2 regions of the Methylophilus glucosoxydans genome follow, and region 2 is predicted to be linked to the other one. Evidence: predicted binding sites of a transcription regulator. Region 2 holds the regulator's gene; the other holds the start of a gene.
The links. Region 2 encodes FNR, which switches genes on or off when oxygen is low (the NO sensors DNR and NnrR bind a similar motif). Its sites were predicted from a motif close to TTTGATNTANATCAAA; they were not measured.

Region 1 (11,185 bases), 520 kb from region 2:
TGACCCTATTGCTTTTGCTCAGCCTGGTACTGGTTAGTTTTAGCTTGTTAAACGGCTGGCAAAATATCCGTCATATCCAGTCCCAGATCCAGCATGCGCAACAGGAAGAGACCCTGCGCAAGCAGGACTTTATCCAGCACAACAGTCATGACGGGGCACTTGAGGCAGGAGAAGTCGGCTATTACCTGTTCCACAACGTCTATTACCGCCCTGGCGAATGGAGCTTTATTGCCCTGGGCAACCGGCTGGTGGTGCCGTACGTGCAACGGATACGTTTACTCGGTTTGCAAAGCCAGCTTTACGATGGTGAGTCACATCACCCTGAATATGTGATGCTGGGTACCTTTGACTATGCTTTTTTGCTGGTATTTTTTGCGCCCTTGCTCTGTATCGCCCTGATGCATGACCTGAAAGCCAGCGAGCAACAAGCGCAACGTTTACTGTTTTTGCATAGCCTGGTAAAAGAACCAGGTCATTTCTGGTTTAAACGGGTGTTATCCCGCTGGGTGCTTGTCACGCTTGTCTTCGTACTCCCGTTATTACTGTTTGCCGGGATGCACTCGCTTTCCTTGTCACCCCTGTTACAGGTTTTAACAATTACAGCCTTATATACGTTTTTATGGTCTGTATTGTGTAGTGCAGTCAGCCTGCGCAAACGAGCGCTCAACGCCAACTTCAATGCCATGTTGCTGAGCAGCATTTGGGTCATGTTATGCGTGGTCTTACCGAATCTTTGCCAGCTATGGCTGCACGCCCGTTATCCCTTGCAAGACGGTAGCCAGCTTGCCATGCAGCATCGGCAATTGGTACATGGCGCCTGGGATTTACCAAAAGAGGATACGCTGAAACCCTTCTATGCCTTGTATCCGCAATGGAAAGATACTCCGCCCGTCACAGGCCGCTTTCACTGGAAATGGTACTTTGCCTTTCAGCATATGGGCGACGTCCACTTGCAAGCACAAGTGGCTGCCCGGACACGAACCTTACAAATGAGGGCGGATGCCGCAACAAAAATCGGGCGGTGGTTACCCACGGTCTGGGCGCAAACACAACTGGAAGCGGTCGCATGCAGCGATATTAGCCATTTGCTAGTACACAGACTGCAGATAGAGAAGTTTCACACCCGCCTGCGTGAAGCCATCTACCCTTTTTTGTTTGAGGAGCGGGCACTACATCGCAAAGAGATTGAATCCATGCCAGTCTTTGACGCAAACGAGCCGTGCGCGCAAGGTGCGCATCCTGATGGCAACAGCTAAGGGGCCTTCACCACACCGATAGATAATGTGACTTCGCCCGCGCGTATCGGTGGCGTGGCATTTTGAATCAGGATGCGCCCGGCCACAGGCGCACGCAAAGTTTCAATCTTCTCGCCAAAATAATCCGTCACTTCACCTACGACCTGCCCTGCTGTCACCCAATCGCCAATGCTGGATTTGGCCGTAAACAAGCCGGTTTGCTGGCTGCGTATCTCAACCATTTTGCTGTAATAATGAATTGGCGAGGCTACCTTTGTCCTGTGTTGCGTGCTGACATCTATCGTTTCAGGCGCATCTATCATGCCCAAGCCACTCATGGCCTGTGCACAAGCTTGCGTGATCATGGCCACAAAAGCGGCATCGCGCTGTGCAAACTGGCCGACTTCCAGCGTCAATGCAGGCTTGCCCCTGGTCTGTGCCGTATTCGGATATGAGATGGAATGATCAGGATCATTGGGCCTGCCGTCATAGAGCACAATGTCTGGCAATCCTAAAAGATCAGCAAAATGCTGTGTTCTGGCATCCAGCGCTGGCACGTGCAACACCGGGGAATACACATGTGGCCATAAATGCTGGTTGGCACTGCCAGAATGGATGTCAATCAGGTAATCCGTTTTGCTGATGACTTGCGCCGTTAAAAAATCGGCGATCTGCTCAGTCAGGGTGCCCTGTGCGCTACCAGGAAACACCCGGTTCAGGTTTTTCTCATCGACTGGACTCAGTGCAATGCGACGTGCATGAAAACCTTCAAGATTCGCCAGATGAATTAGAATCAAGGTCCCTTTCAAGTGTTCAGGCTGTATCTGCTTGCGCAACTGCTGCAAGGCCAGTATCGAAGGAAATTCATCGCCATGGATACCTGCTGTCAGGGTCAATACCGGTCCTGAAGTTTGCCCATGAATCACCGTCACCGGAATCGCCGTTGACGACACGGCCATCATCCACGAAGAGACAGTGCCTGACGCAATCTGCTTGCCCGCCAACTCAAAGGCCTCCCTTGCATGCAAACTTCCCCAAGACATCAACAGCATGCAAAGCCAGCAGAAACGCATTTTTTCCTCCTCAATGATATGCAACATTGTTGCGGAATAAGGTGTATATGTAAAGCGTTAAACCAGCAGTGCGCTCGCCAACGGCGATGATTGAGCGAGTCATCGAATGGCTAAACGGATGAACTAAAGAAACTAATCGCTTACATGCCTTACTAAAAGATTGATGCACATGATTTAAACGCCTATGATCTGCTTTTTAATTCATGGCTTGTTGTTATACCGCTTTTTTAATGGAGTCCCGCATGCGTATACTGACCCTCTCCGCTCTTTTGATCTTGACCTTCAGCGAACCAGTTTTTGCGCGCAATATCAGCGTCGAACAATCTGAAGCCGCCAGTGCCCGCGATGCCGTAGGCGACGCCATGAGCAAACTCAGCGATATCGAGCAAAAAATTCAACGCCAGCAAGCCGTGCTGACGCAAGCACAAGAAACGCTTAAACAATATCAGGCGGAAAAAGCCCAGATTGAAAAAGACCTCGATGCCAAAAAAGCCATCTTTGAACAAAAGTCCAAAGCACTGGATGAAGCCTGGAAGCAACGCAACGACTACTGACCCAACGATCCAGCCACCCAAAAACCAGTCTAAGGACTGGTTTTTTATCACTCCATGCGTGCGCTTTGCTGTTTGCACGGCGTTTTAGGCAAATCCAATCCAGTTGACCTGCATCAATATACGGCCTGACTTGCCGACCTACAATGCATTCAAGTTCAATGCACTAATGGAGTGATCACAATGAAAAAAACCGCAATCAGTTTAATGTTGGCTGCTTTATTGCCAGCCCTCAATGCTCAGGCAGAACAAGGCGACTGGGTCGTCCGCCTGCGCGCCACCAATATCAGCCCGAACGAAAGTAGCGATCTGGGCAAATATGTAAACAAAAATATTGCGGCAGGCGCGATGTCTAGCGGTGCAGAATTAAAAGCGGACAGCAATACTATTCCTGAGCTGGATATCAGTTACTACTGGACCAAAAACATTGCGACAGAACTGATTCTGGCGCTGGGCTCCAAGCACGATGTCAGCATCACCAAAGACTCAGGCACTACCGTCACCAATCAATTACTGGGTAGCATTGATGCTTTACCGCCAACCTTAACCGCACAATGGCACTTTAACCCCGACCAAACCTTTGACCCCTATGTCGGCGCCGGTATTAACGCAACCTTTATGCTGGACCGCCGCCTCGACCTGCGTCAAGGCCCATTAGCAGGTCAAAAAATCAAAATTGACCGTGACAGCTTTGGTCCTGCCTTGCAGGCTGGTCTGGATGTTAACCTCAAGGATGGCTGGTTGCTGAACGCGGATGTGAAATACATCTGGATGAATACCACCGTAAAAATGCAAAACCCGCTCAATGGCAACGCCTGGACAAAAATTGATGACCTGGATATCGATCCATGGGTGATCAGCCTGGGTTTCGGCAAACGCTTCTAGTTAGGCGCATAACGTCTCTTCCCTGGGGCAAAGCATTAGCTCCATTCACCTCTGATACTCTCCCAGTGTCAGAGGTTTTTTTATCTGCGCCTGACTGAGCGTAGCCTAAAAACAAATGCTAAAAGTGAAACCTTGGCGCAAGGCCAGACAAATGTAACTGCTCCAGCAATTGCAAGCCGCGCTCACGCGCGCTGCGTTTACGCTGGCCAGTATACTTGGCAATGATCAGTTCATTTTTCATAGAATGCTCCCAGCCTACCAGCTCGGTCACGGTCACCTGATAGCCATGCGCTTCCAGCGCAAGGCAGCGCAGCACATTGGTCACCTGGCTGCCAAACTCACGCGTATGGATAGGATGACGCCACAACTCACTTAAAAAGGTTTTTGATAAGGCCTCAGCTTTATGTTGCCGTAGCACTTCAGCCACCTCCGCCTGACAACAAGGCACCAACACCATAAACTGTGCCTGCTTTTGCAAGCCAAATGCAATCGCATCATCGGTGGCGGTGTTGCAGGCATGCAAGGCCGTCACAATATCAACCTGTTCTGGCAGTTGCGCGGACTGCATGGCTTCTGCCACTGTCAAATGCTCAAACTGCATGCGGCTAAAGTCGCATGCTTGCGCCAGTTGACGCGACTTTTCAATCAATTCACCGCGGCTCTCAATGCCAATCACTTGGCCTGCCTGATGTTGTTTCAGCAACAAGTCATACAAAATAAAGCCCAGGTAAGATTTACCGGCGCCGTGATCAACCAAGACGGGCGAAGGCTGTTTTTCCATCACCGCCTGCATCAGCGGTTCGATAAAATTGACCAGATGATAGACCTGCTTAAGTTTGCGGCGGCTATCCTGATTGAGCTTACCGTCGCGGGTGAGGATATGTAAGGCCTGCAATAAGGGCAAGGATTGGCCAGGCCTGACCTCGGGGGGCAATAATGTTTGGACCATGTTGCGGACTACTTTAAAATGCTAATACGCCAGTTTAACAGCACAATTGTTTGACGGCACGTGAGTTTAAGCGCATGAGATGAACGGCATATGCCTAAGTGCGCCTGCTACAGTCTTTGAGTCCGATTTTAGCGGGAACTCTCAGGCTGGTTTTGCAATCATGTAAGAGACAGGGTGGTCAGTTTTATAAAAAACACCCGCCTTTGCAGCGCAACCGCTGCATTCAATCCGCTGCCACGCAGCGCTGTTGTTCAATCGAATCAGGGAGTAGTACCTATGCCGCAACAATCCATTCTTCAGGCACGCCGATATCTATCCTACACCGCGCCATCACAACCGTGGCGATGGTTGCAATGGGTCTTGTTACTGCTCCTGCTAACGACGCATCTGGCGCAAGCAGATACGGTATGGCTCAAAAACGGGGACAAAATCACCGGGACGCTAGGCGTCAAAATCTCAAACAAGCTCACCTTTAAAACCAGCTATGCAGACGAGATTAAAATCAACTGGGATGACATCCACAGTATTGATGCGGAAAAATCTATCCTGATGCAGCTATCAGATGGCAGTATCGTTACCGGACGTTTGATACACAGTACTGAGGGTCAGGTCATTCTGGATGAGGAAACGAATACACGGCTGGTGGACACTGAACTCGGCGAAATTCATTACATCAATCCGACCCTGGATCTGATTGGCGAAGGCTATGTCTGGACCGGGAACATGAGCCTGGGCGGTGCTTTTAACAACGGTAACAGTAAAAACCGCAACATGCAGTTTAATGGCGAGTCGATTTTGCGCGGCTTTGATACGCGCTATACCGTACAGGGCTACTACTATTGGGCTGCAGATAAAGATCGCCAGACTCAGAATAATGGGCGAGTCCGTGGTCAGTACGATCACTTTTTCACCAAAAAGTGGTATGGCTACTTGAACACGATTCAGGAAAAAGACCGCTTCCGCGACATTCGCTTGCGTAGCACCTACAGTGTGGGGACGGGTTACCAGTTTTTTGAAAGCGAAAAACGCAATCTTTCACTGGAAGGCGGTCTGTCATACATTACCCAGGATTATTACGAGGAAAGTAACGAGAATCATGCGGCCTTGCGTTGGGCGGTCAACTATAACCAATACCTGTTTGATTCATTTGTGCAAGCATTCCACCGGCATGAAGTCACTTACACGCCGAACTCGCCGTCACAAATCCTGCTTTACAGCTCTACCGGCTTGCGTTTTCCGTTTATTTTCGGCTTGAGTGCCTCTACACAAGTCGACTATAACTATGACAGCCGCCCTGTCGATGAACGGCGTAAAGGCGATACGCGCGCGCTGTTTACGCTGGGTTACAGCTGGAAGTAATCGCTAAAAAGACAATCGTATTTAGTGGCTGGCCGCTTAAATGTTAAAATACGCGCTTGATGGTGAGGTGCGCAGCTGATAACGGCATAGAGCTTCCTCACACAACCGGGTACGGCAAAGACATTGAACCCGTATTTTTTGAGTTAAGCATGGAGCAAAAATATGGCGATACAATGGTTTCCGGGGCACATGACTTCTGCCCGCAAAAAAGCAGAAGAGACACTGGAACACATTGATGTCGTCATTGAAGTACTGGACGCCCGCGTACCCGCCGCCAGCCACAACCCCATGATTGAGGAAATGCGTAATTTCCGCCAGCGCCCTAACCTCAAAATCCTCAACAAAGCCGATCTGGCTGATCCGAATGTGACGCAAGCCTGGTTGAATTACTTTAACAGCCAGCCCAATACCAAAGCGGTTGCCCTCTCCTGCAAAAAGCCCGGTGATGCAAAAAAAATCCCAGGTCTATGCCGCCAACTGGCCCCGCATCGCGGCACGCCGCTGAAACCCTTGCGCATGATGATCATGGGGATTCCCAACGTCGGCAAATCCACCTTGATGAATGCCCTGCTCAACCGGCGTGCAGCCAAGGTCGGCGATGAACCGGCCGTGACCAAAAGCCAGCAACGTTTCGAACTGAGCGACAGCCTCAACATCACGGATACGCCGGGCATGATGTGGCCCAAAATCGAACACGCCTCAGATGGGTATATGCTGGCCGCCAGCCATGCGATTGGCCGCAATGCAGTGATTGATGAGGATGTGGCTGAGTTTTTGGGCAATGTGTTGTTGAAGCAATATCCAGCGCTCATGAATACACGCTACAAGCTGGACGTGATGAAACTGAATGTGGCTGAAATAGATGGCATTGATTTGTTGCAAGCCATTGCCAAACGCAGAAGCTACAAACGCAATGATGGAGAGTGGGATATGGAGCGCACAGCCATGGCCTTGCTCACAGACTATCGAAGTGGCGCCATTGGCCGTGTCAGCTTGGAGTCCCCGCAAAGCCGAGCCGAAATGCTGGCACAAGCGGCTGAGCAACAAAGTAGTCCGGCTCAGGAAGAAATACCCGCCTCTGAATCAGACCAAGCGTAAAGTCTGCGTCAACGGCAGGAGCGCTCTGAAGTTAGGCAATCACGCTGGCATGCCGTTTCGCAGGTTTACCTTTCACTGGGGACTTATCAAGCAACTGCTCTATATTGCTCACAATACGGTTGCGGCCGTTTTGTTTGGCACGGTAGAGATTCTGGTCTGCCGCTGCAAACAAGGCATCAATCACATAGCCCATGGTTTCCGAACTCACTGCCCCCACACTGACCGTACATTTAATCGCCTGGGTCTCACGACTCATACTCTCCACACCGGCAATGCTCACGGGCGTCACCTCAATAATCCGGCGGATGCGCTCTGCCAGCACCATGGCTTCCTGCTCACCGGTGTTGGGCATCAGGATGCAGAACTCCTCGCCACCATAGCGCCCGATGACATCGCCGCCACGCAAGGCGGCACGTATGGTCTCGGCGCAAGACTTAAGCACCACATCGCCCACCAGGTGACCATACACATCATTCACCTTTTTAAAGTAATCCAGGTCGACAATCAGCATGCCCATGGGGAGCTGAATGCGTTGCGAAACCGCCTGCATGCGACTGGCGGCTTCTTGCAGGCCACGCCGATTCAGCACCCCGGTCAGGCCATCCAGCGTCGCAATCGCCTGCAAACCGGCCTGTGCCTTGACATGCATGATCAACAACAGCAAGCTCACCACCGCCGTGATGATCAGCATGAAAAAGGACACCAGATAAGCATGGATACTCCAGTCGCCAAAGCCATCGAGACTCGCCTGATCCGCCAGGCCAACCTTGACTGCGACAATGGCCAGGATCAAGCCAACCATGGCAAACAGACTACAACACAGCCAAAAGATATTGGCGACAAAATCTTTTCCATGTCCCACTAAACTGCGGCTGCCGTAGGCAAATATCCAGAGCAAAACGGCTAAATTACTCAGTAGCAGCCAGCGATTGGAAATATGCATGTTCAACATCACGGCATTGCAGGCCAGCAAGGTGGTAATCACGAGCAAGGTCCAATAGCGGTAAACGCGGTAGCCCCTGAACATACGTATCCCATTAACGAGCTGACTCAAGCCTTGTGCCACCAGAGTCACCGCCGCCGCAATATAGATACTTTGTGGTCCGATGATGAGGCTAGTTTGAGAAAAGAAATACACGGCCAGTCCACAGGCAAAAATGAGCAAGCCCCGCACCCAACCCATGATCAGGCGGCGCTGCTGATAGGCCCCAGAAATCATCAAGACCAGAACCAGCGTTAGGGTGAGTCCAATTGATGATAGAATGGCGCTATTGAGATCAAACACAGGGACGGACAAAGTTAGTTAACCTGAAGAAACATCATACTATGGTTACAGGACTATACCCATATAAATGAAAGGGTTGAATAGTCCATCTAGGCTAATAATTGTCTGCTTTCCCATTATTCTCCACTTTGTACTGAAACACGTTTTATCAATCCGCTCATGCAGCATCTGTTAAATCCTCCCCAGCGTGAAGCGATTCACTATCTTGACGGCCCGTTGCTGGTACTGGCAGGCGCTGGCAGTGGTAAAACCCGCGTCATTACCCAAAAAATTGCCTACCTGATCAACCAGGCGGGTTACCAGGGCCATCAAATCGCGGCGATCACCTTTACCAACAAGGCCGCGCGTGAGATGCAGGAACGCGTGACCCCCTTGCTGGAAGGCAAAAGTGGCAAGGGACTTACCGTCACCACTTTTCACTCCCTAGGCTTGCAGATTTTGCGCCAGGAAGCGGCGCTGCTCGGCTATAAACCGCAATTCTCCATTCTGGACGCCTCGGACAGCTTTAAAATCCTCAGTGATATTTTAGCCACCACCGACAAGCAACTGTTGCGCAAAACACAATGGCAAATCTCCAGTTGGAAGAATGACTTTATCAGTCCGGATCAGGCCAAATCACAAGCCGATGAAGAGCTCACCCATGCCGCAGCCCGGGTGTACCAGCTTTATCAGCAAACCCTGCGCGCGTATCAGGCGGTAGACTTTGATGACCTGATCAAGGTGCCGGTGGAGCTGTTTGATCAGCACAGTGAAATGCTGGAAAAATGGCAACGCAAGTTGCACTACCTGCTCGTGGATGAATATCAGGATACCAATGCTTGCCAGTACAAACTGATTAAACAGCTAACCGGCCTGAGAGCACAATTCACCGCCGTAGGCGACGATGACCAGGCGATTTATGGCTGGCGTGGTGCCAACGTGGAGAACTTGCGTCAGTTGACCACAGACTTTTCCAAACTCAAGGTGATCAAGCTCGAACAAAACTACCGCTCTACCGTGCGGATTTTGCGCGCGGCCAACCACGTCATTGCCAACAACCCCAAACTGTTTGAGAAAAAACTGTGGAGCGAACTCGGCACCGGCGACCTGATCCACGTCACGGCGACGCAAAGTGAAGAGCACGAAGCAGAAACCGTGGTGATGAAGCTGCAAGCCCACAAATTCGAGCATCGCACGACTTACAAAGACTACGCCATTCTCTACCGCAGCAACCACCAGGCGCGGATTATTGAGCAATTTCTGCGTAACCACAAAATCCCCTACACAATTTCGGGGGGCCAATCCTTTTTTGACAAGGCTGAGATCAAAGACATCATCAGCTACCTGCGCCTGATCATGAACGAAGATGATGATCCTGCGTTTATCCGTGCCGCCACCACGCCGAAAAAAGGCATAGGCAACACCACGCTGGAGCGATTGGGCGAATACGCCAGCGCGCACAAAATGTCATTGTTTGCCGCCGCCTTTGAAGGTGGCTTTCAGCATGAGGTCGGCGCCAAACAGCTGGATGACCTGCTGACCTTCTGCCGTTTTATCCAAACACTGCAAGGCCGTGCTGTCAAAGACCCTGCTAACGAAGTGCTCAGCGACTTACTCACCGCCATCCAGTATGAAAGCTATCTGTACGACGGTGAAGAAGCCAGATCTGCCGAGACGCGCTGGAGCAATGTACAAGAATTCGTCGCCTGGCTCAGCAAAAAAGGCGAAGCCTCGACCGAGTTCGGCCATGAATCGGACGGTAAAAACCTCATCGAACTGACACAACTGGTTTCGCTCATCACCATGCTAGAAGGCCGCGAAGATGGCGAGCCAGATGCCGTCAAACTCTCTACCCTGCACGCCTCAAAAGGACTGGAATACGGCCATGTGTTTCTGATCGGCTGTGAAGAAGGCATCCTGCCGCACACCAACTCCATCGACGCTGACCAGATTGAAGAAGAACGCCGACTCATGTATGTAGGCATCACCCGCGCCCAAAAGTCACTCAACATCACCTGGTGCAAAAAACGCAAACGGGCGGGTGAAATGCAAGCCTGCGAGCCTAGCCGTTTTATTAGCGAATTGCCTAAAGATGATGTGAAGCACTTTGGCAATCCGTTTAACGGGCCGGATCAGGTGCTTAGCAAAGATTATGGAAAAAGTAAGATGGCGAATATCAAGGCGATGCTGGCAAGTAAGCCCTCGTAAATGTAAAGCGCTTGTTGAAGGCTACACAGATAGTGCCCATGCTATAATTCCATCACTTTTCAACTTAGCAATTTAATCATGTCACAAAAAGTCGCTTTAATTACAGGCATCACAGGACAGGATGGTGCATATCTGGCCGAGCTCTTATTGAACAAAGGCTATATCGTGCACGGCATCAAGCGACGCGCCTCTCTGTTCAATACCGATAGAATTGATCACCTCTATCAAGATCCGCATATTGAACATCAGAATTTTATCTTGCACTATGGCGACCTGACTGATTCGACAAATCTGATCAGAATTATTCAGCAAGTCCAACCAGACGAAATCTACAACCTGGCGGCCATGAGCCATGTCGGTGTTAGCTTCGAAACGCCTGAGTACACTGCGAATGCAGATGGCATTGGCACACTACGCATTCTCGAAGCAATCCGGATTCTTGGACTAGAGAAAAAAACTCGTTTTTATCAAGCATCGACTTCTGAGTTATATGGCTTGGTGCAAGAAACACCGCAAAAAGAGACCACTCCATTTTATCCACGTAGTCCTTATGCTGTTGCTAA
Region 2 (11,185 bases):
GAGCACAATATTCAGCGGCGCTTGCGCGGGCTCCTCAAGCGGCTTGAGCAAATCGAGTAAAAAGCCCCAGAACAGGATGGCGTGTATCAGCAGCGACACCAAAATCGCCCACATCAGGCGTGCCGGGATGCGCAACACGCGCTCGCGTTGCTTGGGCTTTAGCCAGTTAGGCGTACTAAATGGTTCAAAGGGAGAAGGCTGCATGAACAGGGTTGGTCACAGGTTAGCAGTGGTCACGCGATACTATTGCATTTCTTGCCAGAGTTTTTCAAGACGTTTGATTGAGACAGGATAAGGCGTCCTTAATTCCTGCGCAAATAATGATACACGCAACTCCTGTAATTGCCACGCAAAGTCTTGTAACTGGTTGGTTACAGGCAGATGCGCCTTGCGCAATTGCTCAATTTTTTGCTGCCAGCGCTGCTCCAGTTGTACCAGCGCCTGCGTATGGCGGCCATCACGCTCTATGCTGGTCGGATATTTGTCTATGCGCAGCTTGATCGCCTTGAGATAACGCGGCAGATGCGGCAATTGCTCCCACGGGGTCCGGCTAAAAAAACCGTGATACAACAAACCCTGTAATTGTTGCTCGCAGTCGCGTTTGATTTTCTGCGTCACCGGCGTCATTTTCTGTAACTGGGCAACCAGCACCTGATACTCATTGGCAATCAGTTGCGCCTGCCGGGTCAGCGCCTCGGTCACCGCTGGCAAGCGGGTCCGCGCCCGTGTTTTCAGTTGCATAAACTCGGCATTGCTGCGCGGCAAGTCGTCCTCGGCAATAAAGGCGCGGTCAGCAATACATTGCAGCATGTCTTCACGCAACTGGTCAGGATTCATGATGGCGCGCAACAGCAAGGCATACTGGTTAAAGCCTGGCAGGCCTTTTTCCAGTTGTTTGACCTGCTCCTTGAGCTCAAAACGCATCAGGCGGCAGACGCCTTTACGGTGAGCGGCCAAGGCGGCTTCTGGCGTATCAAACAGCTTGATGGCCACGCTGTCACCATTGTCTTCGAGGCCCGGATAGCCGGTCAGTTGGCGGCCATCTTTGCTAAAGGTAAGGGTGGCTGGCAAGTCGCCAAAATCCCACTGCTTGAGCCCGGATTTTTCAATGCCGGGCGAGCCGGTTCTAAACGTCAGTTGCGCGGCCGAGCCCAGTTGTTTTTTGAGCTGATTCCAGTCGCGGCCCATGCCTAGCTCACGGCCTTTTTCGTCGACCACGCTAAAGTTCATGCGGTGATGTGGTTCCAGGCCCGCCAGGTCAAACTCTTCCGGCTTGAGCTTAAGCCCGGTTTTTTGCTGGATAAACTCAGCCAGAGCGGGCAATAATGGCTGCGCAGTCTGCTTGGATTCGAGGAAGCCGGTCACGAACTCCGGCACCGGGACACAGACGCGGCGCAGGGTTTTGGGCAAGGCTTTAATCAGTGCCGTCACCTTGTCACGTACCATGCCCGGCACCAGCCATTCAGTGACGGTGGCATCAAGCTGATTGAGCAAGGCCAGCGGTATCGTCGCCGTCACCCCATCCAGCACATGCCCGGGTTCAAAGCGGTATTTAAGTGGCACGACTTCGCCGTCTACCACCATGGTCTCGGGAAACTGTATCTCGGTAATGGCACTGGCGCCATGGCGCATCAGCGATTCGCGCGTCAGGTACAACACCTTGGGATTGGCTTTTTCAGCGTCCTGCCGCCACTTTTCAAACGCAGCGCCATTATAGACACGGTAAGGGTCTGCAATCGACGGCACCACCTGGTCATAAAATACAAACAACTGGTGTTCGTCGACCAGCACGTCCTGACGTCTGGCTTTATGTTCCAGCGCCTCCACTTCGGCGATCAGGCGACGGTTAGCTTCAAAAAACGGGGCCCGCGTGTCAAACTCCATATTGGCCAGGGCTTCACGGATAAAAATTTCACGCGCTTCGGTCGGCGCAATCGGCCCATAATGTACGCGGCGTTTGGGCACAATGGTCAGCCCGTACAAGCTCACGCGCTCCCAAGCCACCACTTGCGCGGTTTTGCGGTCCCAGCGCGGGTCGCTGTAATGGCTTTGTGTAATGCCACGGCCGCCGCCTTCATGCGCAATTGGTTCTATCCAGTCCGGGTCAATTTTTGCAACGCAACGGGCATACAGCTTGGTGGTGTCGACTAACTCGGCGGCCATCACCCACTTGGGGCGGTTTTTCTTGAGCACCGAGCCCGGTGCAACGGTAAAGCGGATCCCGCGCGCGCCGGCATAGGTCTCGCTATCGCCATCTTTAAAGCCGATATTGCCAAGCAAGCCGGACAGTAACGCACGATGGATTTGCGCATAATTCGCTTCTTGCTGATTGGGCTTGATATCAAGCTCATCCACCATTTCCAGCAACTGCGCATGCAGCTCACGCCATTCCTTCAGGCGCAAAAAGGAGAGAAAGTTCTGATGGCACTGATTGAGCAAATCACGGTTGGACTTTTTGCTTTTGAGCGCCTGCTCATACCAGTCCCATAGCTTGAGATAACTCATAAAATCAGAATCATCCGCCTTGAATTTGGCATGCGCATTGTCGGCGGCCTCGCGTTTATCCATGGGCCGCTCACGCGGATCCTGGATGCTGAGTACGCTGGCAATAATCAGAATCTCACGCACACAGCCTTCTTTTTTTGCGGTCAGAATCATGCGCGCCACACGCGGATCCAGCGGCAAGCGCGCCATCTGCCGACCCAGCTCGGTAATCTCCCGACGCTCGGTCACCGCCCCCAGCTCCTGCAGCAACTGATAGCCATCGCTGATCAGGCGTGAAGAAGGCGCCTCAATAAACGGGAATTCACCGACATCCCCCAGCCGTAAATCCGCCATGCGCAAAATTACACTGGCCAGCGAGCTACGCAGAATCTCGGGATCGGTAAACGCCGGACGCTGGTTAAAATCATCCTCGCCGTACAAGCGCACGCAAATGCCGTTAGACACACGCCCGCAGCGCCCTGCCCGCTGCTTGGCCGCCGCTTGCGAAATTTTTTCAATCTGCAATTGCTCGACCTTGGCGCGTGGGCTATAGCGGTTGACTCGGGCCAGTCCGGTATCAATCACATACTTGATACCAGGCACGGTTAGCGAGGTTTCCGCCACGTTGGTCGCCAGCACAATGCGGCGCTGGCCGCTGGGCCGGAAAATCTTTTGCTGGTCCTCTATGCTCAAGCGCGCGAATAGCGGCAAAATCTCAATCGACTTCAGCTTGGGCGAGCGGCCCTGGTATTTACGCAGATGCTCGGCGGTATCACGGATTTCACGCTCACCCGGCAAAAACACCAGAATATCGCCATCCCCCAGACGCAACAAATCCTCGGCGGTATCGAGGATGGCATCTTCCATGACTTCCTCTTCGTCATCCTCTTCCAGCCAGCGCGTCTCGGTACGCGGCGGCTTGCGCTTGATGCCCATCAGGTCCTGCGCAAAACGGTCTATGTCATCCAGCCCGTCATCAATCGGCACTTCCACGGCCACCATGGTGGTTTTGTTGCCCAGCGGCCGGTAACGGATTTCCACCGGATAAGTCCGGCCAGACACTTCAATCACTGGCGCGCCATCAAAGTGGTTCGAGAAGCGGTCTGCATCAATCGTCGCCGAGGTGACGATGATTTTCAAATCTGGCCGCTTGGGGAGTAACTGTTTGAGATAGCCCAACAGAAAATCAATATTCAGGCTGCGCTCGTGCGCCTCGTCGATAATGATGGTGTCATAGCCGTTAAGGAATTTATCGCTCTGCGTCTCCGCCAGCAAAATCCCGTCCGTCATCAACTTGACGTAACTGCGCTCGGACAACTTGTCGTTAAAGCGCACCTTGTAACCGACCACCTCACCGAGCGGACTTTGCAGCTCCTGCGCAATGCGCGACGCCACCGAGCGCGCAGCAATCCGGCGTGGCTGGGTATGGCCAATCAAGCCACTCACCCCGCGACCGAGCTCGAGGCAGATTTTGGGTAATTGTGTGGTCTTACCCGAACCGGTTTCACCACAAACGATCACCACCTGATGCTTGGCAATCGCCGCCGCAATCTCATCCTTTTTGCCACTCACTGGCAACTCTGGCGGGTAATCAGGCCGGGGTAACGCCGCCTGACGTGCCTGCAAACGCTGCTGGGAAGCCTGCACCTTGTGTGCAAGTTCCACCAGCGCTTTATCCACGGGTTTATTTTGTTTTAAAGCATCACGTAGCTGCTGCAAACGACGCTTGAGCGGAAAGCGATCAGCCAGCATGCACTGGGGGAGTTGTTTTTCGAGTTGGCTGATGAGTTGGATGGGAGAGACGGCAGTCATAGGGAGGTGATTTTATCATGGCATGCGAATTGGCATGCAGCCTAGCTGCTTACATATAACTTAAGTTTCTCTAGTTTAATGTATGTTTTTTCGCCTTAATGGCGAGTTACTTTTTTTGCTTGCCCCAAAAAAGTAACCAAAAAGAGGGCACCCAGCCATCCCGGCCTTCGGCTGCCTTGCGTTGTTGGCTACGGCCGCTACGCTTAACATCGCTACGCGAGTTAGCCTACGCCGTAACAGACTGCTTAGCAGTCTTAGTTATCAACAAAGTAAGCGGTCACGAAACTCGCCCTAGCAGCTTGCACACACCGCAAGCTGCCGCGGAGCTCAGACAGTCGCTCCCTTATTTCTTACTTTGTCTCCGCTACTCAGCGTGATGAATGGGATTTGACTCGCCAAACTCACATAGTAGAAATTTGGAGGGTACAAAAACAAAATTCTTTTTATTCAATGCACAATCGATGGTGCTCATGGGTTTTCGGGCCCCTATCTGCCGCGCCGAGTAGCGCAGGCAAAATAAGATGGAGCGAGCGGCTGTCCGAATCCCGCGGTGGCCTGCGTTTTGTGCAGGCCGCTAGGATGAGTTCTGCGAGCGCTTATGCCTAAGTCCGGCAAAGCAACGGACGATAGTCCTAAACCGAGCAACGCAGGAAACAAGCGGAAGTTGGGGTGCACTTTCTTTTGGTTACTTTATCTTTGTGCAAGCAAAGAAAAGTAACTCGCCTACAGGCGAAACAGAACATCACATACAACACACACCAATCCGCGTGGGCATTCATGCCCACCCTACAACTTCTACTTTTCACCTAAGATTGAACGGGATGCAGGGCAAAGAAATTAACTCGCCGACAGAGGAAAATGACCTATCCAACATTCATAAACCTCTAATTAAAATTCTAAAAATTACTTCCTCACACACTCCTCCACTCCCGTATTGCCACCTTTAAACCCAGGCTCAAAATAAAACTTCCTAAAACTCAACTGCCCCTTGGCATTTTTCTTAAACTCGGCAATCCCGGTTCCATAATCATGCGTCTTGCCGCCATATTCGCCATTTTCCATCGGCAAGGCAAAATGCATCGCCGCATGCATGCCGTGCACGGCAGCGTGGCCTTTATAGGTGCCATAGTCCGGCACAGCCAGTTCAAAATCATAGCTGGCATCCGCGCCTTTACTATGTTCCGGGCGCAATTTCATGGTAACTGTGCCGGTGTATTTGCCTTCATGTGCATCGTCACCGGTACAGCTGTAAACACCGCTTAAATCCATCGCATAGGCGTTGATTGCAACAAAAACGCCGACCAATCCAAGCATCCATTTCATTGTGTGATCCTTTCTGTGTCAATTATTCCGGTGGCCGTACCCGTACAAAGCGCGCAAATTTGGGTTTGCCGTTTTTGGTGAGGTCGCGGTAGGAATAGGTCACCTGGCTGCCGATCGGCGGCGGGTTTGCGCGATCGCTATCTTTAAAGCCGGTGCCAAGTTTAAAACGTATCCCTTGCGCGGTTTCTACCAGTAACGCGCCCATTTTACCTTGGTATTTACCTTTGCCGGGCACGTAGGCAATGACTTTGGCTTCGGCATCCAGCTGTGGCTTGAGTTTGAGTAGCACATGGCTACGGCCGGTCAGATAAGGTGCATCGGCTTGATGCAACATGAGGCCCTCGCCTTTGCGGGCCACCACCCAGTCCAGCGTGCGTTTGAGGGCAGCGGCATCTGCCACGCGAAACTGTTTGATGGCTTTGAGATACGGGCTCTGCTGACGCTTGACCAGTTGCTCGATGTGCTGGGCACGTTGAGTGAAAGTGCCTGGGGCCATTGGCAGTTCAAACACATAATAGGCCACATGCCGCCACTCTGCTTCATCAGGCTGGGCGCGGCGCACGGTGGCAGAGAGTCGTTCAAATTGTGCGCGGGCGATCCACAGTTCACCATCCAGGGGCTGTTGGGGGAATTTTTGCACAAACCAGGCCGGCGCGTGGATGGGATGGCCCTGTCGACTGATCAGTTGTTTGCCATCCCACACGGCGCGTATGCCGTCTAGCTTTTCGCTGACCAAGTAGTCGTTGACAGCGATGCCTTCGTGGTAGACCTGTGCCAGCAGGATTTCTGGTACCTGCGCATAGGCTGGCATGCCAGGCTGACTGATCAGCCACAGTAAAAAACAGATGCGCATCCATATCATCATCACCGCCCCAATTGTTAATTTAATTTAACAACCGTAAGTTAGCGGAATTTAACTAGGTAGGCAATACACGGATGGCGAAAACGAGCATCCTGGAGGCTGCTGGTGCAAACAATCAGACACGGCTATAACAACTGGCACCACAGTTTGTCGTGATGCATGACGTCCATCCACAGCGCCACCAGGCTGAGGGCGACCAGCAAGCCGCCACTCAGGCGCATGCCTGCCGCTTCACTGAACCAGCGCGGCAGGCTTTGCTGGCCCGCGCGCCAGAAAAAGGGGGCCAAGGCGAGGATGGTGGCGGAACCGGTCGCGAAGGCAATCATGACCAGTGCGCCTTGCAGCCATTGCGACTGGAGGGAGGCCAGCATTACCGCCGAGTACAGCAAGCCGCAAGGTAGCAAGGCCCAGACGATGCCGGTCACAAAATAGCCCGACCTGGCATGCGCGGTATGTTGCTTGATCCATGCCCAGACCAATTGGGCCCGCTGCACCGCCCATTGTGGCTGTCGGCCGAGGATAAGCAGCAACACGCCCCAGGCGAAGATCAGCGTATGCGAGAACGTCCACAATGGTTGAAACAGATGGCTCTGATTGGATAACCAGGCCAAACCGCGCAAGGTTTCGGCAGCAATCGCGCCGAGCAAGCCATAGCCGAGCATACGGCCCAGGTAAAAACTCCATGGGATGGTCTGTACGACACGCAGAGGGATGGAACGCGGGGGACTAGAAAGATTCGGCGGCGTTTGCATGGCGCCGCAAGCAGCGCCACACATCAGCACACAGTGCGGGCCGCCTGCCAGCCCCATGACAAAAGCAGTCAAGAGTAAACTGGCTAACATGCCAGCAGTTTAAAGGATTTTGGAAAACCTTGCACGGTTGGCATCGTGCTGCAAATAACGGTCAAACACCATGGCAATGGCGCGCACAAAATACCAGCCCATTTCGGTGACTTTGAGGCCATCGTCTTCGAGTACGACCAGGCCTTGTTTCTCTTTCTCGGCCAATTGCGCAATTTCTGCCTGAAAATATTGCTTGAAATTGACCATGTAAGACAACTCAATGGATTCGTAACTCAGTTCACCATGGCACATGACCGCCATGATCACGGCACGGCGGATCAGGTCATCGCGGCTTAATGCCAGCCCTCGCACAATCGGTAACTGGCCTTGGTCAAGAAAGTCGTAATACTCTTCGAGGGTTTTGGCATTCTGGCTGTAAGTAGCACCGATCTTGCCAATCGCGGAGACACCCAAAGCCAGAATATCCTGATCAGCCATGGTGCTATAGCCCTGAAAGTTGCGGTGTAACCTGCCCTGTTGTTTGGCAATCGCCAGCGGGTCATCAGGCAAAGCAAAATGATCCATGCCGATAAAGACATAGCCTGCCAGCATCAGCTGCTGAATCGCTTCTGACAGCATTTGGATTTTATCTACGGCATGTGGCAAGTCCGCTTGCAAAATCCGGCGTTGCGGCTTGAAACGTGACGGCAAGTGCGCGTAGCCATATAACGCGATACGGTCTGGCCGCAATTGAATGATCTGGGCGATGGTCTGGCGGAAGGTCGCCGGGGTTTGCTTGGGCAAGCCGTAAATCAAGTCGGTATTGATAGAGGCAAACTCCAGGTCGCGCGCATGTTGCATCAGGCTTTCAACTTGCGCATAAGACTGCACCCGGTGCACGGCCTGCTGTACCTCGGCATCAAAGTCTTGCACGCCAAAACTCAGGCGGTTAAAGCCCAGCTCGCGCAAGTGTTGCAAGCGTTGCTGATTGACGGTACGTGGATCAATTTCAATCGAGTATTCACCGTCTTTGGCAAAGGCAAACGCCTGCTTGAACATCTGCATGAGTTGGGTCAACTCGGCATCATTGAGAAACGTCGGCGTGCCCCCGCCCAGATGCAACTGGTTGACGGTTTGCTTTTTGGCAAACTTGTCCAAGTGCAAATCAAGCTCGCGTTGCAGGTAGTTGAGGTAAACCGCGCCTTGCTCATAGCGCTTGGTGACTATCTTGTTGCATGCACAATAAAAACACAGCGAGGCACAAAACGGGATATGCACATACAACGAGAGCGGCTGCGTCCAGTTGCTGATATTGCGCTGCTCGGCCGCCTTGAGATAAGCAGCGGCGTCAAACGCCTCAACAAAGCGGTCTGCTGTCGGATAAGAGGTATAACGAGGCCCGGAGACATCATAGCGCTCAATATGCTCTTGAGTAATCAGCAACGGGGAGTTCATGGTTTCTGGCAAATTCTTTCCTATCAGTATCCCGAAACTGGACTTTACGGGTTCATCTGGCGCTACTGTGCCATAAACCAATGCAGGGCTTTTTGACACACGTCAAATGCAGCTTGCGTCGCCTGCTGCATAATGCGCCTAAATACAAAAGGAAGAGGTCACACCATGTTCAATGAAATCGCAACCGAAGAGGCGTATAATTTGCCGCATGTTCAACGTCAGTCAAGGACGCCCTCCATGCAAGCAGAATCCAGTTTCAAGGTTGCCTGCTCCAATTGTAACTTGCGTGAACTGTGCCTGCCGGTAGGCTTGAGCACAGATGAAATGACTAAACTGGATGGCATGGTTGCCACCCGCAAAAAAATCAAGCAAGGCGGTCACTTGTATAGCAGTGGCGATGCTTTCACCACGCTTTATGCGATCCGCACTGGGTTTTTCAAGACCTGCGTCGTCTCGGAAGATGGCCGTGAACAAGTCACCGGCTTTCAGATGGCCGGTGAAATCATGGGCTTGGATGGCATTGTCAGTGACAAACACAACTGCAACGCCATTGCCCTCGAAGACGCCGAAGTCTGTGTCATGCCCTTCAATCATGTCGAAGACCTGTCGCGTGAGATTCCTGTCTTGCAACGCCATGTGCACAAAATCATGAGCCGCGAGATCGTGCGCGAAAACGGCGTCATGATGTTGTTGGCCAATATGCGCGCCGAAGAACGCCTGGCGGCGTTTCTGCTCAACTTGCTGCAACGCCTGCATGCACGCGGCTACTCCAAAAGCGAATTGATTTTACGCATGACGCGTGAAGAAATCGGCAGCTACCTGGGCATGAAACTGGAAACAGTCAGCCGTACTTTCTCCAAATTTAGTGATGAAGGCATTATTGAGGTCAAGCAAAAGAATATCCGTATTCTGGACCACGAAAAGCTTAAAACCATCTTCAACGCCAGCACCTGCTAGGCGGCAGCTGACTGTTGTAAGCACTGAGGGATGCCACTGCCTTCGTCTCTATTTGAGGCCTTACAGCGCATGGCCGCGCAACAAGCCTGGCAATATGTTTATCCCGTGTGGTCCCGCCGTGCGCAGGGCCTTTCCATCGGCATCAACCTGCACCCGAATCAATGCTGTAACTGGCATTGCATTTATTGCCAGGTGCCGGGGCTGCATCGCGGCCCCTCCCCTGTCATTGACTTGGACCACCTGCAAGAAGAATTAAGCGCCTGCTTGCACTGGCTAAGACAGCACTTACACGCAGCAAAGCGTATATTTTCGGAAGATGTGCAGGATATCGCTTTTGCCGGAGATGGCGAACCGACCACCTCGCCGCAATTTCCTGAAGCCTTGGCACTGGTTGAGCGATTGTTGAGCCAGACATCACCAACAGACCGTCCGGCACGGGTCAGGCTCATTACCAATGGCAGCCAAATGCATCTGACCACGACACAGCAAGCCTTAAAGGTACTGCAACAGATGGGGGGAGAAGTCTGGTTTAAGCTGGACGCAGGCAACGATCCGGAAATGCTGGCAGTGAATGATGCGCGTTTGCCACTTAGCCTGCATCTGCAACGGCTGCAGGCTTGCAGCATGGCTTGCCGGACCTGGGTGCAAACCGCTGTGATGCAGCGACGTATCGCGGACCAACTGGTCACCACCCCCGCATTGGCCGGCTATGTGCAGGCGTTGCTACCTCTTAAAGAGAACATTGAAGGCATTTTGTTGTATGGCATCGCCAGACCTAGCCAGCAAGACACGCTGGCCAGCATTCAAGCACCAGACATCCGGCTATTACAGCAGTATGCTCAGGCTTTGCGCACGCAAGGTTTCAACGTGCGCCTATTTGCCTAAACGCTGATCCCCTACCCGCAATGCTCGCGCCTGAATCAGGGATTAGTGCTCGTCAGCGCTGAGAGATAGGCAGACAGTTTACTGTTCAGCAGGTTTCAGACCGGTCTGCGCATGGTTACGCGCCTGGATGGCGGGCGCCATGGCATCTGTCTGGCCGTCTTGCGCTTGCGCATCCAGCGTTTTGTTGATTTCTATGCCCTTGCGGTAGTAATCATCAATCGCTGGATCAGGATGCGTAATCGCCAGATACAAGGTGATGAAAGAAGCCACAATCACGGCAGAAGGGCCGCCTATAATCATCCAGACATAAGGGTTGTGATACCATTTTTTCTGGTCAACCGCTTTAGCGGCCGGTTTCTGCTGTGCTTGGTGTTGTGACAATCTTTGCTCCATTAGTTGCTCGGCACAATAAAGACCGACTTTTCTTTGACCGCTTCGCTGGTTTGTAAATCCGTCATTTCGAAAAAGATTTTATGCGAACCAGCTCTGGTGACCCCATCAGGCAACTCCAGCTCAATCACCACATTGCGTGTCTCAAACGGCCGCAAGCCTTTGAAGTCCTGGCTATTCTCGTCAGCAAAATGCACCGCCAAGCCTTCGAGCCCCGTGACCTTCAATGCGTAGT

Region 1: ACFQ1T_RS11250 (OmpW/AlkL family protein) is a predicted target of FNR. The motif match lies at 2,965-2,980, and genes of this name have one in related genera.

The regions. Positions count from the first base shown of each region.
Region 1 covers NZ_JBHTJW010000002.1:1,805,283-1,816,467, forward strand. The annotation lists gene ACFQ1T_RS11235 (DUF3526 domain-containing protein) at 1-1,256, shown strand, start outside; gene ACFQ1T_RS11240 (M14 family metallopeptidase) at 1,253-2,308, opposite strand; gene ACFQ1T_RS11245 (hypothetical protein) at 2,551-2,862, shown strand; gene ACFQ1T_RS11250 (OmpW/AlkL family protein) at 3,043-3,744, shown strand; gene ACFQ1T_RS11255 (class I SAM-dependent methyltransferase) at 3,863-4,693, opposite strand; gene ACFQ1T_RS11260 (DUF481 domain-containing protein) at 5,054-6,052, shown strand; gene ylqF (ribosome biogenesis GTPase YlqF) at 6,215-7,150, shown strand; gene ACFQ1T_RS11270 (GGDEF domain-containing protein) at 7,182-8,369, opposite strand; gene ACFQ1T_RS11275 (UvrD-helicase domain-containing protein) at 8,595-10,622, shown strand; gene gmd (GDP-mannose 4,6-dehydratase) at 10,701-11,185, shown strand, end outside.
Region 2 covers NZ_JBHTJW010000002.1:1,284,149-1,295,333, reverse strand. The annotation lists gene ACFQ1T_RS08870 (hypothetical protein) at 1-204, opposite strand, end outside; gene hrpA (ATP-dependent RNA helicase HrpA) at 244-4,236, opposite strand; gene ACFQ1T_RS08860 (hypothetical protein) at 5,200-5,619, opposite strand; gene ACFQ1T_RS08855 (DNA ligase) at 5,642-6,484, opposite strand; gene ACFQ1T_RS08850 (sulfite exporter TauE/SafE family protein) at 6,607-7,323, opposite strand; gene hemN (oxygen-independent coproporphyrinogen III oxidase) at 7,333-8,718, opposite strand; gene fnr (fumarate/nitrate reduction transcriptional regulator Fnr) at 8,956-9,675, shown strand; gene ACFQ1T_RS08835 (hypothetical protein) at 9,706-10,560, shown strand; gene ACFQ1T_RS08830 (FixH family protein) at 10,639-10,860, opposite strand; gene ccoG (cytochrome c oxidase accessory protein CcoG) at 10,953-11,185, opposite strand, start outside.